4 regions of the Pantoea sp. SGAir0184 genome follow, and region 4 is predicted to be linked to each of the others. Evidence: predicted binding sites of a transcription regulator. Region 4 holds the regulator's gene; each other region holds the start of a gene.
What was found. Region 4 encodes CRP, which controls carbon source genes, mostly activating them, when cyclic AMP is high. Its sites were predicted from a motif close to ATGTGANNNNNNTCACAT; they were not measured.

Region 1: the regulator CRP is predicted to act here: its motif matches at 1,801-1,818, upstream of msrB (peptide-methionine (R)-S-oxide reductase MsrB).
Region 2: the regulator CRP is predicted to act here: its motif matches at 1,046-1,063, upstream of deoC (deoxyribose-phosphate aldolase).
Region 3: the regulator CRP is predicted to act here: its motif matches at 1,585-1,602, upstream of udp (uridine phosphorylase).

Annotation. Positions count from the first base shown of each region.
Region 1 covers NZ_CP028050.1:2,025,507-2,028,613, forward strand. The annotation lists gene C1N60_RS09495 (D-hexose-6-phosphate mutarotase) at 1-521, opposite strand, end outside; gene gapA (glyceraldehyde-3-phosphate dehydrogenase) at 596-1,594, opposite strand; gene msrB (peptide-methionine (R)-S-oxide reductase MsrB) at 1,933-2,343, shown strand; gene C1N60_RS09510 (YeaC family protein) at 2,346-2,627, shown strand; gene pncA (bifunctional nicotinamidase/pyrazinamidase) at 2,663-3,107, opposite strand, start outside.
Region 2 covers NZ_CP028050.1:3,596,080-3,599,186, reverse strand. The annotation lists gene C1N60_RS17100 (patatin-like phospholipase family protein) at 1-62, shown strand, start outside; gene C1N60_RS17095 (TatD family hydrolase) at 59-835, shown strand; gene deoC (deoxyribose-phosphate aldolase) at 1,249-2,028, shown strand; gene deoA (thymidine phosphorylase) at 2,140-3,107, shown strand, end outside.
Region 3 covers NZ_CP028050.1:3,970,399-3,973,505, reverse strand. The annotation lists gene metE (5-methyltetrahydropteroyltriglutamate--homocysteine S-methyltransferase) at 1-523, shown strand, start outside; gene C1N60_RS18780 (dienelactone hydrolase family protein) at 577-1,416, opposite strand; gene udp (uridine phosphorylase) at 1,718-2,479, shown strand; gene C1N60_RS18770 (tetratricopeptide repeat protein) at 2,580-3,107, shown strand, end outside.
Region 4 covers NZ_CP028050.1:315,289-318,395, forward strand. The annotation lists gene C1N60_RS01390 (YccS/YhfK family putative transporter) at 1-1,544, opposite strand, end outside; gene crp (cAMP-activated global transcriptional regulator CRP) at 1,603-2,235, opposite strand; gene C1N60_RS01400 (OsmC family protein) at 2,540-2,944, shown strand; gene C1N60_RS01405 (phosphoribulokinase) at 3,015-3,107, opposite strand, start outside.

The sequences.
Region 1 (3,107 bases), 1.7 Mb from region 4:
ACTTCAACCTGCGCAATGTCCGCCACCTGAAAATAGCTGTGCAGCGCGGCAGTGGCTTCATAATCGCCCCAGGCTTCCAGCTCAATCTCACAGTGTTCAGCAATGCGGAAGCGCGCCAGCAGTGTGAAGTCGTGCGGCCACAGTTTTTTCGTTTGTGCATTACTTTCCAGCGTGAACGTCAGCATGACCGCATCTTCGTTCTCATCATGCGCCGTCAGCGTCCACGGCTGATTGCGGGCAAAGCCATGCGCAGGTTCACCTGCCGGACCAAACCACGGCCAGCAGACCGGCACGCCGCCGCGAATGGCTTTTCCGCTGACGAATGGCGTCTTGTCGCTGAGCCAGATGGCGGGCTGCTGACCGGCCGGTTGCCATGCCAGCAGGTGCGCACCCTGCAGGGCAATGGCGGCGCGCACTTTCGGATGGCTGATCACCAGAATCGATAATTCACCCATCTGACGCTGCGACAGGTAAGGGGTGATCTGCGTCACCACGGGCAAGTTAAAGAGCGAATTGTGCATTGTCAGACCTTCTCTCATCCAATCGAAAAAAAAGGGGCGACCGAAGTCACCCCTTGTCTGTTTAGCCGGTTAGCTTACTTAGCAGCAACCAGTGCAATCAGATCCAGAACCTTGTTGGAGTAACCGGTTTCGTTATCGTACCAGGAAACCAGTTTCACAAAGTTGTCGTTCAGAGCGATACCGGCTTTCGCGTCGAACACGGAAGTCAGGGTTTCGCCGTTGAAGTCGGTAGAAACCACGTCGTCTTCGATGTAGCCCAGCACGTCTTTCATGTCACCTTCAGCAGCGGCTTTGATGGCTGCACAGATGTCTTTGTAAGACGCTGGTTTTTCCAGACGGACGGTCAGGTCAACCACAGACACGTTTGGCGTCGGTACGCGGAACGCCATACCGGTCAGTTTACCGTTCAGCTCTGGCAGAACTTTACCTACTGCTTTCGCTGCGCCAGTTGAAGATGGGATAATGTTCTGTGCTGCACCGCGGCCGCCGCGCCAGTCTTTGTGAGACGGGCCATCAACGGTTTTCTGGGTGGCGGTGGTGGCGTGAACAGTGGTCATCAGACCTTCAACGATACCGAACTTGTCGTTGATCACTTTAGCCAGCGGTGCCAGGCAGTTGGTGGTGCAGGAAGCGTTAGACACGATGTCCTGGCCGGCATATTTGTCGAAGTTGGCACCACGAACGAACATTGGGGTGTCATCTTTAGACGGGCCAGTCAGAACCACTTTCTTCGCGCCGGCAGTGATGTGTTTACGTGCGGTTTCGTCGGTCAGGAAGATACCGGTTGCTTCAGCAACAACGTCAACGCCCACTTCGTCCCATTTCAGGTTAGCCGGGTCTTTCTCAGCGGTAACACGGATTTTTTTACCGTTAACGATCAGCGCGCCATCTTTCACTTCTACGGTGCCGTCGAAACGACCGTGTGTAGAGTCATACTTCAGCATGTAAGCCATGTAATCGGCGTCGAGCAGGTCGTTGATCGCGACGATTTCGATGTCAGAACGCTGCTGAGCAGCACGGAAAACGATGCGACCGATACGGCCAAAACCGTTGATACCTACTTTGATAGTCATATATTCCACCAGCTATTTGTTAGTGAATAAAAGGTTGGCTGTAAAATTACAAAAACCTTACCAGGCGTCAAGCGGAATCGTGTCAATTGTTGCGACAGGTCAATTCCAGCGCCAGGAATAATTGGGTGCGCAAACGCTTGCGCAGCGCCCTTATTGCGCACCTATCTTACGCCGAATGCAGACTAAAAAGGGATGACTGTTGCAAAGAGTGATCGTCATCACAAAATTGCGCAGTGCTGGTCGGGGCAAAAGCATCCGCACGAAAAAAGACCCGGAAGATGTTGTTCGTTTGTTAGAATACTAGACGATTTTTACAGAATGACACTCCGGAACTCAAAATGGCTAAAGACACCGCACCCGAGGCAAAAATTGCCCAGCTGTCGGAAATGCAGCGCTACGTCACTCAGCATCGTGGAACCGAACCGCCTTTCACCGGCGCGCTGTTGCACAACAAGCAGGAGGGTATCTATCACTGCCTGGTCTGCAACGCACCGCTGTTTCTCTCCGAAACCAAGTATGACTCCGGCTGCGGCTGGCCGAGCTTTTACCAGCCGTATAACGATGAAGCTATCCGCTATCTGGAAGATGACTCGCACGGTATGCACCGCGTCGAAATCCGCTGCGGTAACTGCGACGCCCATCTGGGCCACGTCTTCCCGGATGGCCCGCAGCCAACCGGTGAGCGCTATTGTGTCAACTCAGCGTCGCTGAACTTTACCGACGAGCAGGGCAATCAGCACGAGGGCTGAGCATGAAGCAGGAACTGGAAGCAATGCTGGCGGCGATGACGCCGGAAGTCTACGAGCGCCTCGCCACCGCGGTGGAAACCGGCAAGTGGCCAGACGGCGTGGCGCTGACGCAGGATCAGAAAGATAACTGTCTGCAGCTGGTGATGCTGTGGCAGGCGCGGCACAACGACGAACCGCAGCACATGACCATCGGTAAAGGCGGCGAGATGGTGATGAAGTCGAAAAAACAGCTGAAGGAAGAGTGGGGAATCGAGTCCGACGTGACGCGCATCAACCTGCATTAACCGGCTGCAGGGCTGGAGAGCTCCAGCCCTGATTTTCAGATAATGACCGCACCCTGCGCCTGCATCTGCGCGATCGCGATCTCGCTGTCGTCCGGATTGAGATTGACGCCCCGGCAGCCTTCCTGCACCACCTCAACGTGATATCCCAGTTCCAGCGCATCCAGCACGCTGTACTTGACGCAGTAATCGGTCGCCAGGCCCAGCATCACCAGGTGAGTAATGCCGCGCTCGCGCAGCCAGCTGTCGAGCTCGGTTTTGCGGCGGTGCCCGTTATCGAAAAAGGCGCTGTAGCTATCCACATCCACATCGCCGCCTTTATGGAACACCGCATCAATCAGACTGCGATCGAGATCCGGATGGAAATCCGCGCCCTGTGAGTGCTGCACGCCGTGATCCGGCCACCAGATCTGCGCCAGACCATTCAGTTCACCGAGGGTATACACCGGCTCGCCAGAGACCGAGGCAAAGCTGCCGTGATTG
Region 2 (3,107 bases), 960 kb from region 4:
CGGTCAGCACGCCACCGCTGGCGGGCAATGACGCCGACTACGATGCAGGATCGCTGGCATGAGATTTATCGACACCCACTGCCACTTTGATTTTCCGCCATTTGTCACCGCTGCCGAACACAGTATCGCGCAGGCGGCGCAGGCGGGCGTGGAACGCATCATCGTGCCGTGCGTGGATGCCAGCCGTTTTGCCGTGGTGAGCCAGCTGGCGCAGCAGCATCCGGCGCTGTATAGCGCGCTCGGGCTGCACCCGATCAATATTGCGCAACATCAGGATGACGATCTCGATCGCCTTGAGCAGTACCTGCAAACGCCGGATGCAAAACGCGTGGCGATCGGGGAAATCGGGCTGGATCTGTATATGGAAGCGCCGGATTTTGCGCGGCAAACCCGGCTGCTGGAGGCGCAGCTGAAGCTGGCAAAGCGCTATGATTTGCCGGTGATCCTGCATTCGCGACGTACGCACGATCAGCTGGCGCAGTATTTGCGCCGTCACGACGTGCCGCGACGCGGCGTGGTGCACGGCTTTGCCGGCAGCCAGCAGCAGGCGGAGCGTTTCATCGCGCTTGGCTACGCGATTGGTGTCGGCGGCACCATTACCTATGCGCGCGCCAGCAAAACCCGCCACACCATCGCCAGCCTGCCATTGCAGGCGCTGCTGCTGGAAACCGATGCGCCGGATATGCCGCTGCACGGTTTTCAGGGCCAGCCCAATCGCCCGGAGCGCGCGCGTAATGTGTTTGAAGTATTGTGCCAGCTGCGCCAGGAACCGCTCGATGAGATCGCCGATGCGCTGTGGCACAACAGCCTGCGTTTGTTCGCGCTGCCGGATTGAGTATTGATCCTGCGCCTGCCGCCCCTTCACTTCATCTAATAGCGCCGTCACGGTTAATCGCCGTTGCAGTTTTGCCAGCGGCACAATTTATTGCGCGATGAATCGCGTCGCTGCAACGCCTCTGCCACTTCTGCTGATGTGCTGACAACTCCCGCTCTGTCGCAAATTAACTACGCTTTAACGATATCCGATACCTTTTTGCAGCAACATTTGTGATAATAATCACAATCGTATCGTGCCGCGCTGTTCGGCAAAATAGCGATTTAATGTGATTAAAATCGCTAAATGCATGTATATCAGAGCGCGGTTTCCTTTTCCTTGTGACAAGCCTCGCAATTCTACGCGGCGTGGGTTGTTATAATTATCACATTCTCCGGTGAGCAGATTTCACCGGCCTGACTTTGGAGAGCACCATGACCGATCTGAACGCGGCCGCGCAGTGCGCGCTGCAACTGATGGACCTGACCACCCTGAACGAAGACGACACCGATGAAAAAGTGATCGCGCTGTGCCATCAGGCGAAATCACCGGCCGGTAACACGGCGGCGATCTGTATCTATCCGCGCTTTATCCCGATTGCACGTAAGACGCTGCGCGAGCAGGGCACGCCGGAAATTCGTATCGCGACCGTCACTAACTTCCCGCACGGTAACGACGACATCGACATCGCGCTGGCGGAAACCCGTGCGGCAATCGCCTACGGCGCGGATGAAGTTGACGTGGTATTCCCGTACCGTGCGCTGATTGCCGGTAATCGTGACGTTGGCTTTGCGCTGGTAAAAGCCTGTAAAGAGGCCTGTGCGGCGGCGAACGTGCTGCTGAAAGTGATCATTGAAACCGGCGAGCTAAAAGAGGAAGCGCTGATTCGTGCAGCGTCCGAAATCGCGATCGATGCCGGCGCGGATTTCATCAAAACCTCTACCGGTAAAGTGCCGGTCAACGCCACGCCAGAGGTGGCGGCGATCATGATGCAGGTAATCCGTGACAAAGGCGTGCAGCAGCAGGTGGGCTTCAAACCGGCTGGCGGCGTGCGCACGGCGGAAGATGCCGCTATCTACCTGCAGCTGGCCGACGACATCCTCGGCAGCGGCTGGGCGGATGCGCGTCATTTCCGCTTCGGCGCTTCCAGCCTGTTAGCCAGCCTGCTGAATACCCTGGGTCACGCTACGGCGACCAGCAAAGCCGGTTATTGATCCACGCGGTCGCTAAAATGGCGGCCCACGGCGTCACTGCCGTCAGGTGCGCATTGCTGCGCAACTGGCGGCTGTCATTCAGCGATACATCGCTTTTCCGGGGAGGCAACCTTGTTCCTGCCACAAGAAATTATTCGTAAAAAACGCGACGGTCAGCCGCTGAGCGAAGCGGAAATCCGCTTTTTCATCAACGGCGTGCGTGATAACAGCGTGTCTGAAGGGCAAATCGCCGCGCTGGCGATGACGATTTATTTTCACGACATGAACCTGGAAGAGCGCGTGGCGCTGACCATGGCGATGCGCGATTCCGGCACGGTACTCAACTGGCTGGCGCTGAATCTCAACGGACCGATTGTTGATAAACACTCGACCGGCGGCGTGGGCGATGTCACTTCGCTGATGCTGGGTCCGATGGTGGCGGCCTGCGGCGGCTACGTGCCAATGATTTCCGGGCGCGGCCTCGGTCACACTGGCGGCACGCTGGATAAGCTGGAAGCCATTCCCGGCTTCGATATCTTCCCCAGCGACGATCGCTTCCGCCAGATCATCAAACAGGTCGGCGTTGCCATTATCGGTCAGACTAATTCGCTGGCGCCGGCGGACAAGCGGTTCTACGCCACGCGCGATATCACCGCCACCGTGGATTCCATTCCGCTGATCACCGCCTCGATCCTCGCCAAAAAATTAGCCGAGGGATTAGACGCGCTGGTGATGGATGTCAAAGTCGGATCCGGGGCGTTTATGCCAACCTTTGAGGCTTCGCAGCAGCTGGCGCAGGCGATTGTCGGCGTCGCCAACGGCGCGGGATGCAAAACCACCGCGCTGCTCACCGACATGAACCAGGTGCTGGCGTCGAGCGCCGGTAATGCGCTGGAAGTGCGCGAAGCAGTGCATTTCCTCACCGGTGAGGCGCGCAATCCGCGGCTGCTGGAAGTCACGCTGGCGCTGTGCGCTGAGATGCTGATCTCCGGCAAACTGGCGGCGAACGAAGCCGAAGCGCGGCAAAAACTGCAGCAGGTGCTGGATAACGGTAAAGCGGCTGAGGTGTTTGCACGCATGGTGGCGGCGCAGAACGGCCC
Region 3 (3,107 bases), 590 kb from region 4:
CGACGAAGTGCAGGACCTGGAAAAAGCCGGTATCGGCATCATTCAGATTGACGAACCGGCGCTGCGTGAAGGCTTGCCGCTGCATCAGTCTGACTGGGCAGCCTACCTGCGCTGGGCGGTGGACGCGTTCCGCCTCAACGCCGCGGTGGCGCAGGACGAGACGCAGATTCACACCCACATGTGTTATTGCGAGTTCAACGACATCATGGATTCGATCGCCGCGCTGGACGCCGACGTGATCACTATCGAAACCTCACGTTCTGATATGGATCTGCTGGATGCGTTTAAAGCGTTCGAATATCCCAATGAAATCGGGCCGGGCGTGTATGACATCCACTCACCCAACGTACCGAGCGTGGAGTGGATGGAAGATCTGCTGCGCAAAGCGGCGCAGAGTATTCCGCAGCAGCGCCTGTGGGTGAATCCGGACTGCGGCCTTAAAACGCGCGGCTGGAGTGAAACGCGTCAGGCGCTGGCCAACATGGTAAAAGCGGCGCAGAAGCTGCGCGCCGAAACCGTTTAATAGCAGGATAATACGTTGTATTGTTGAGTTGGGGCGCGCTGGCGCCCCTTTTTTTATTCCGCGTTCGGCGCGACGCCATACTGCTTAAACCACGCCAGCATGCGCTGCCAGCCATCCTGTGCGGAATCGGCGTGGTAGCTCGGACGATAGTCGGCGTTAAAGGCGTGGCCAGCTTCCGGATACACCACAATCTCGGCTTTGGCATTAGCCGCGTGCAGGGCCTGGCGCATCTTATCGATACTTTCCAGTGGAATGCTTTCATCCTGGCCGCCATACAGGCCCAGCACCGGTGCATTCAAATCCACTGCAATATCAATTGGATGTTTCTGCTGCTTCAGCGTTTTCTCGCCCTCCAGGCGACCGTACCAGGCGGCGGCGGCGCGCACCTGCGGATTATGGGCGGCAAACAGCCAGCTGATGCGACCGCCCCAGCAGAAACCGGTGATCGCCAGACGACGGATATCGCCGCCGTGGCGCGCCGCCCAGTTGGCCACGTGGTCGAGATCCGACAGTACCTGCGAATCCGGCACTTTGCTCACCAGCTCTTTGAACAGGGTGGGGATATCGTTGTAATCGTTGGGATCGCCTTCGCGGAAATAGAGCTCCGGCGCCACGGCGAGATAGCCTTCCAGTGCCAGACGGCGGCACAGATCGCGGATGTGCTCGTGCACGCCGAAAATTTCCTGCACCACCAGCACGACCGGCAGCGTGCCGCTAAACTGTTGCGGACGAGCATAATAAGCCGGCAGGTTCTCACCCTGGCTCGGCACGGACGTCTCGCCCGCGTGAATGGCATCGCTGGCGGTAATGATGGTGCTGGCTGCGGTGGGCTGCACCGCTGGCGCAAAGCCGTCGGTGGCGGATTTTTGTGCCATATTGTCTTCGGTTTTCATGGTTCTCTCCGTGCTAGCAAGTGCGCAATCACGTAACTATAGCCTGGCCTTACGGCAAGGCTGGCGTAGGGTACGAGGGATGGTTAACCTGATCTGCTTCTCTATTAACACTGCCTTTTACGGTTACACAGCACCGCTTGTAGCAATTCAGCGCAGCAGACCGCTAATATGTGATTAGAGTCACACAATATCTTTAGTTCAATGTAACTTTCATTATTGATAGTGAATTCAGTCACATATTTATCCGGGCCGCTGACGTAAAGTGGCGCGCTTATTCCCCCTTATCTTCCAGGAGTCTGATATGGCCCAGTCTGACGTTTTCCACCTTGGCATCACCAAAGCCGATTTGAAAGGAGCCACGCTGGCGATTGTTCCTGGCGATCCGGAGCGCGTGAAGAAAATCGCGGCGCTGATGGAGAATCCACAGCACCTCGCGTCGCATCGTGAATTCACCACCTGGCTGGCGGAGATCGACGGCAAACCGGTGGTTGTCTGTTCCACCGGCATCGGCGGTCCGTCCACCTCTATCGCCGTTGAAGAGCTGGCGCAGCTGGGCGTGCGTACCTTCCTGCGTGTGGGTACCACCGGCGCGATTCAGCCACACATCAACGTGGGTGATGTGCTGGTGACCACCGCCTCGGTCCGTCTGGACGGTGCCAGCCTGCACTTTGCGCCGATGGAATTCCCGGCGGTGGCTGATTTCGCCTGCACCACCGCGCTGGTGGCCGCGGCAGAAGCCTGCGGTGCGACCACGCATATTGGTGTCACTGCCTCGTCAGACACCTTCTATCCTGGCCAGGAGCGCTACGACACCTTCTCCGGACGCGTAGTGAGCCGCTTCCAGGGCTCGATGAAAGAGTGGCAGCAAATGGGCGTACTTAACTATGAAATGGAATCCGCTACACTGTTAACCATGTGCGCCAGTCAGGGACTGCGTGCCGGCATGGTGGCTGGCGTCATCGTGAATCGCACGCAAAAAGAGATCCCGGATGCGGCCACCATGAAGCAGACAGAAAGCGATGCGGTGAAAATTGTGGTGGATGCCGCGCGTCGCTTACTTTAGCGCGCCAGTCAGGGAATGATTTCGAGACCAGGCTTATAGGGAGCTCAGCAATTGCCTGATTAGAATGCGCGCAATTTCAGCCGATTCTGAGAAATTTCCTATGCGCAAAACGATCTCTGTCCCACGTCCGGGTTTTACCAGCCGCCCTGCTGCAATGCAGGCCCGCGTTGAGAGTGCCGCCGCGCGCTTTCGTCAGGCAATGGCCGCGTCAGATTATCCTCTGGCGCGCCAGTGCTGCGAAGAAGTGCTGCGCGTCATGCCTAACCAGATGCAGGTGCTCAGCGACTACGCGCTGACGCTGATGCGCGTCGGCGAACATAAAAAATCCTACAAGATTTACCAGAAAATCTATCAGGCACCGGCGGCGCAGCGCGCGCAGGCGTCGGAAACCTGGCTGGATGGCCTGACGGAAGTGTGTGGCTGGCTGGATAAGACAGATGAAGTGGCGCGTTATGGCCTGGAATCGCTCACCCAATCCGACATGCGTTTCAGTCAGGGCGCGAAAGCGACTTTTCCCGCACCGGCACCTGCGCCGATTAACCGCAGCAATCCGGCAGAAAATATCATCTCCTTCAGCCTGTACGGCGGCCAGCCGCGCTACTGTGAAACCCTGATTAAAAACGTTGAG
Region 4 (3,107 bases):
TTGCGCAGCAGCCCGCTCTGCCACTGCGGCCATAGCCAGATCATACCGGCGAAGGCAATCAGGCAGCCCATCAGCGTATCCATCATGCGTGGCAGCAGGAACTGCGCGCCATTCAGTGACAGCAGCTGCAGCGAATACACCGCCGTCACCGTAAAGCCAATCATCGACCAGCCATAATATTTACGCGTGATCAGATAGCTGGCGAGCGTGATGACCAGCATGGTCAGCAGGGCAATCGACTCCGGAACAGCAAAGCGCAGCGACGCCGCGGCGATCAGCAAGCCGGCGAAGGTGCCGAGCGCCCGGTGCTGAATGCGCACGCGCGTGGCGCTGTAGCCGTTCTGGCTGACAAACATGATGGTCATCAGAATCCAGTAAGGCTTGGGAATATTGAAGAACAGCGCCAGCGCGCTGCCGAACATTAGCATCACCGCGAAGCGCGCCGCCGTCCGCAGCGCGGCAGATTTCAGCGACAGGTAGCTGCGCAGCGCCGGCAGCAGCGGCAGGCGGCGCTGGCGATCGGCCATCAGGTCGCGGGTGTACAGTGGCTTCTGCGTGCGCAGCACGCGGGCGATGCGGCTGAAATGGTAGAGGCAGAAATTACCGACCGGATTATCCGGGTGCTGCCGGGCAATTTTCTCCAGCGCGCCGAGCGGCTTCTCCATGTGGAAGCGTTCCGGCAGCTGGTGATAGAGAATGGCATCGGCCAGCACGCGCAGCCGTGCCGAAATGATTTTCGCGTTCCAGCGGATCACCGCCTCGGCGTGGCTCTGCTCCACCAGCTTTTGCACCTCTTCCGGCTGGTGCAGGCTGACCGAGATATGTTCCTGCAGATCGAGCGCGACCTGGAAAGCGCGCGTCAGGCGTTTATGGCTGTTATCACGGCTGGCGGACAGCATATGCATCTGCTGGTAGCAGGTGGTGATCAGATCGACCGCTTTCTGCTGGCGCGCCAGTAGCGGCGGCAGCGCTTTTTCCGGATCGGTCAGCTGCGTCAGCAGGGTGTATTTGGCGTCGCAGTAATCGGCCAGCTCGCGGTACAGCAGGCTGAGGGTCTCGCGCATCGGCTGCTCTTTCCACAGCCAGAACCAGAACCAGTTAAACAGCCCGTACCACAGCGTCCCGCCGATATACAGCAGCGGCGGGACCCACATCGGCATACGGCCGACGAGGCTTAAGGTAAAGATGGCGGCGATCAGCGTGCCGGGCAGCAAACGACCATGCAGCGGGCTGATTTCACCGGTCACGCCCACCAACAGCGGCAACACCAGCAGAATCAGCGGCAGCGGCACAGCGTAAGCCGTGAGGTACTGAATCAGAAAACTGCCGCTGGCGAACAGTGCGCCGCCGACAATCAGCCGTTTGAAGAACCGCTTGTGTGGCGTATCCAGACCGGCGATGTTGCAGCAGGCCGGCACCAGGGAGAACAGCAGCCCTTTTTGCAGATCGCCAAACAGCCAGCCGAGCGCCACAGGCAGGCACAGCACCAGCGTTTGCCGCAGCGCATAGTTAACTTCCGGATGATAGATGATTCGACGCCACATCAGCTCATCGTAAACAGAAACGGCGCGATGTTGCCATCACGCCGTAGGTGAGAAGAAATCAGCGGGTGCCGTAAACGACGATGGTTTTGCCGTGTGCAGAGATCAGGTTCTGATCTTCCAGCATTTTCAGGATACGACCCACGGTTTCGCGTGAGCAGCCCACGATCTGACCAATCTCCTGACGGGTGATTTTGATCTGCATACCGTCCGGGTGGGTCATGGCATCAGGCTGTTTCGCCAGGTTGAGCAGCGTTTGCGCGATACGGCCGGTCACATCGAGGAAGGCAAGGTTGCCGACTTTTTCAGATGTTACCTGCAGGCGACGCGCCATCTGCGCCGACAGGCGCATTAAAATATCCGGATTGACCTGAATCAGCTGACGGAATTTTTTGTAGGAAATTTCAGCCACTTCGCAGGCGGTTTTCGCACGTACCCAGGCGCTACGCTCCTGGCCCTCTTCAAACAGGCCGAGCTCACCGATGAAATCCCCCTGATTGAGGTAGGAGAGTATCATCTCTTTGCCTTCTTCATCTTTAATCAGTACCGCGACGGAACCTTTCACGATGTAGTACAGCGTTTCCGCTTTCTCACCCTGATGGATGAGGGTGCTTTTGGATGGATATTTGTGAATATGGCAATGGGACAGGAACCATTCGAGTGTAGGGTCTGTTTGCGGTTTGCCGAGAACCATTCGCTATTATCCTCTGTTGTAATCGTGCCCAAAATACAGGGGGCAGTTTTCCCTGTCAGGCGGTGAAATCGTCCAGCGTTTCCCGTGAGGGACAGTTATTCGGGGGTGGATTCGTAAGCGATGCTTTTGATTCGTCCCGCTTTCGTCTTTCGTGACGAAAATATTTTCAGCACTGTTTGTAGCATAGCTTTTGCAACCTGTCTCCTGTTGTCTCGCTTCAGCAGGTGGGGGATGCGTCTGCATTGCTGTTTGTCAGGTGAAAGCGTACTCTGGCGGCAAAACCGCCGCTTCAGGAGAAAGAATAATGCAGGCACGAGTGAAATGGGTGGAAGGGCTGACCTTTCTCGGAGAATCCTCATCCGGTCATCAGGTATTAATGGACGGCAATTCCGGTGATAAAGCGCCCAGCCCGATGGAGATGGTGTTGATGGCTGCGGGCGGCTGCAGCGCGATTGACGTGGTGTCGATTCTGCAAAAGGGGCGCAACGATGTCGCCGATTGTGAAGTCAAACTGACCTCGGAACGCCGCGAAGAAGCGCCACGCATTTTTACGCATATCAATCTGCATTTTATTGTCAGCGGCAAAGCGCTGAGCGATAAAGCGGTGGCGCGCGCGGTGGATCTGTCCGCGGAGAAGTACTGCTCGGTCGCGATCATGCTGGGCAAGGGCGTCGAGATAACGCACAGCTACGAAGTGGTGGAGCTGTAATCCAGCCGGGAGCGCGGCCCTGCGCTCCCGATCTCAGTTCCTCCCGGCGAAACTGGCGCGTTAGCCTGCGCTATTCAATACGTTTTCCTTCAATCAACCGCTGCACCAGCGGCGTCATGATCAACTCCATCGCCAGTCCCATCTTGCCGCCCGGCACCACCAG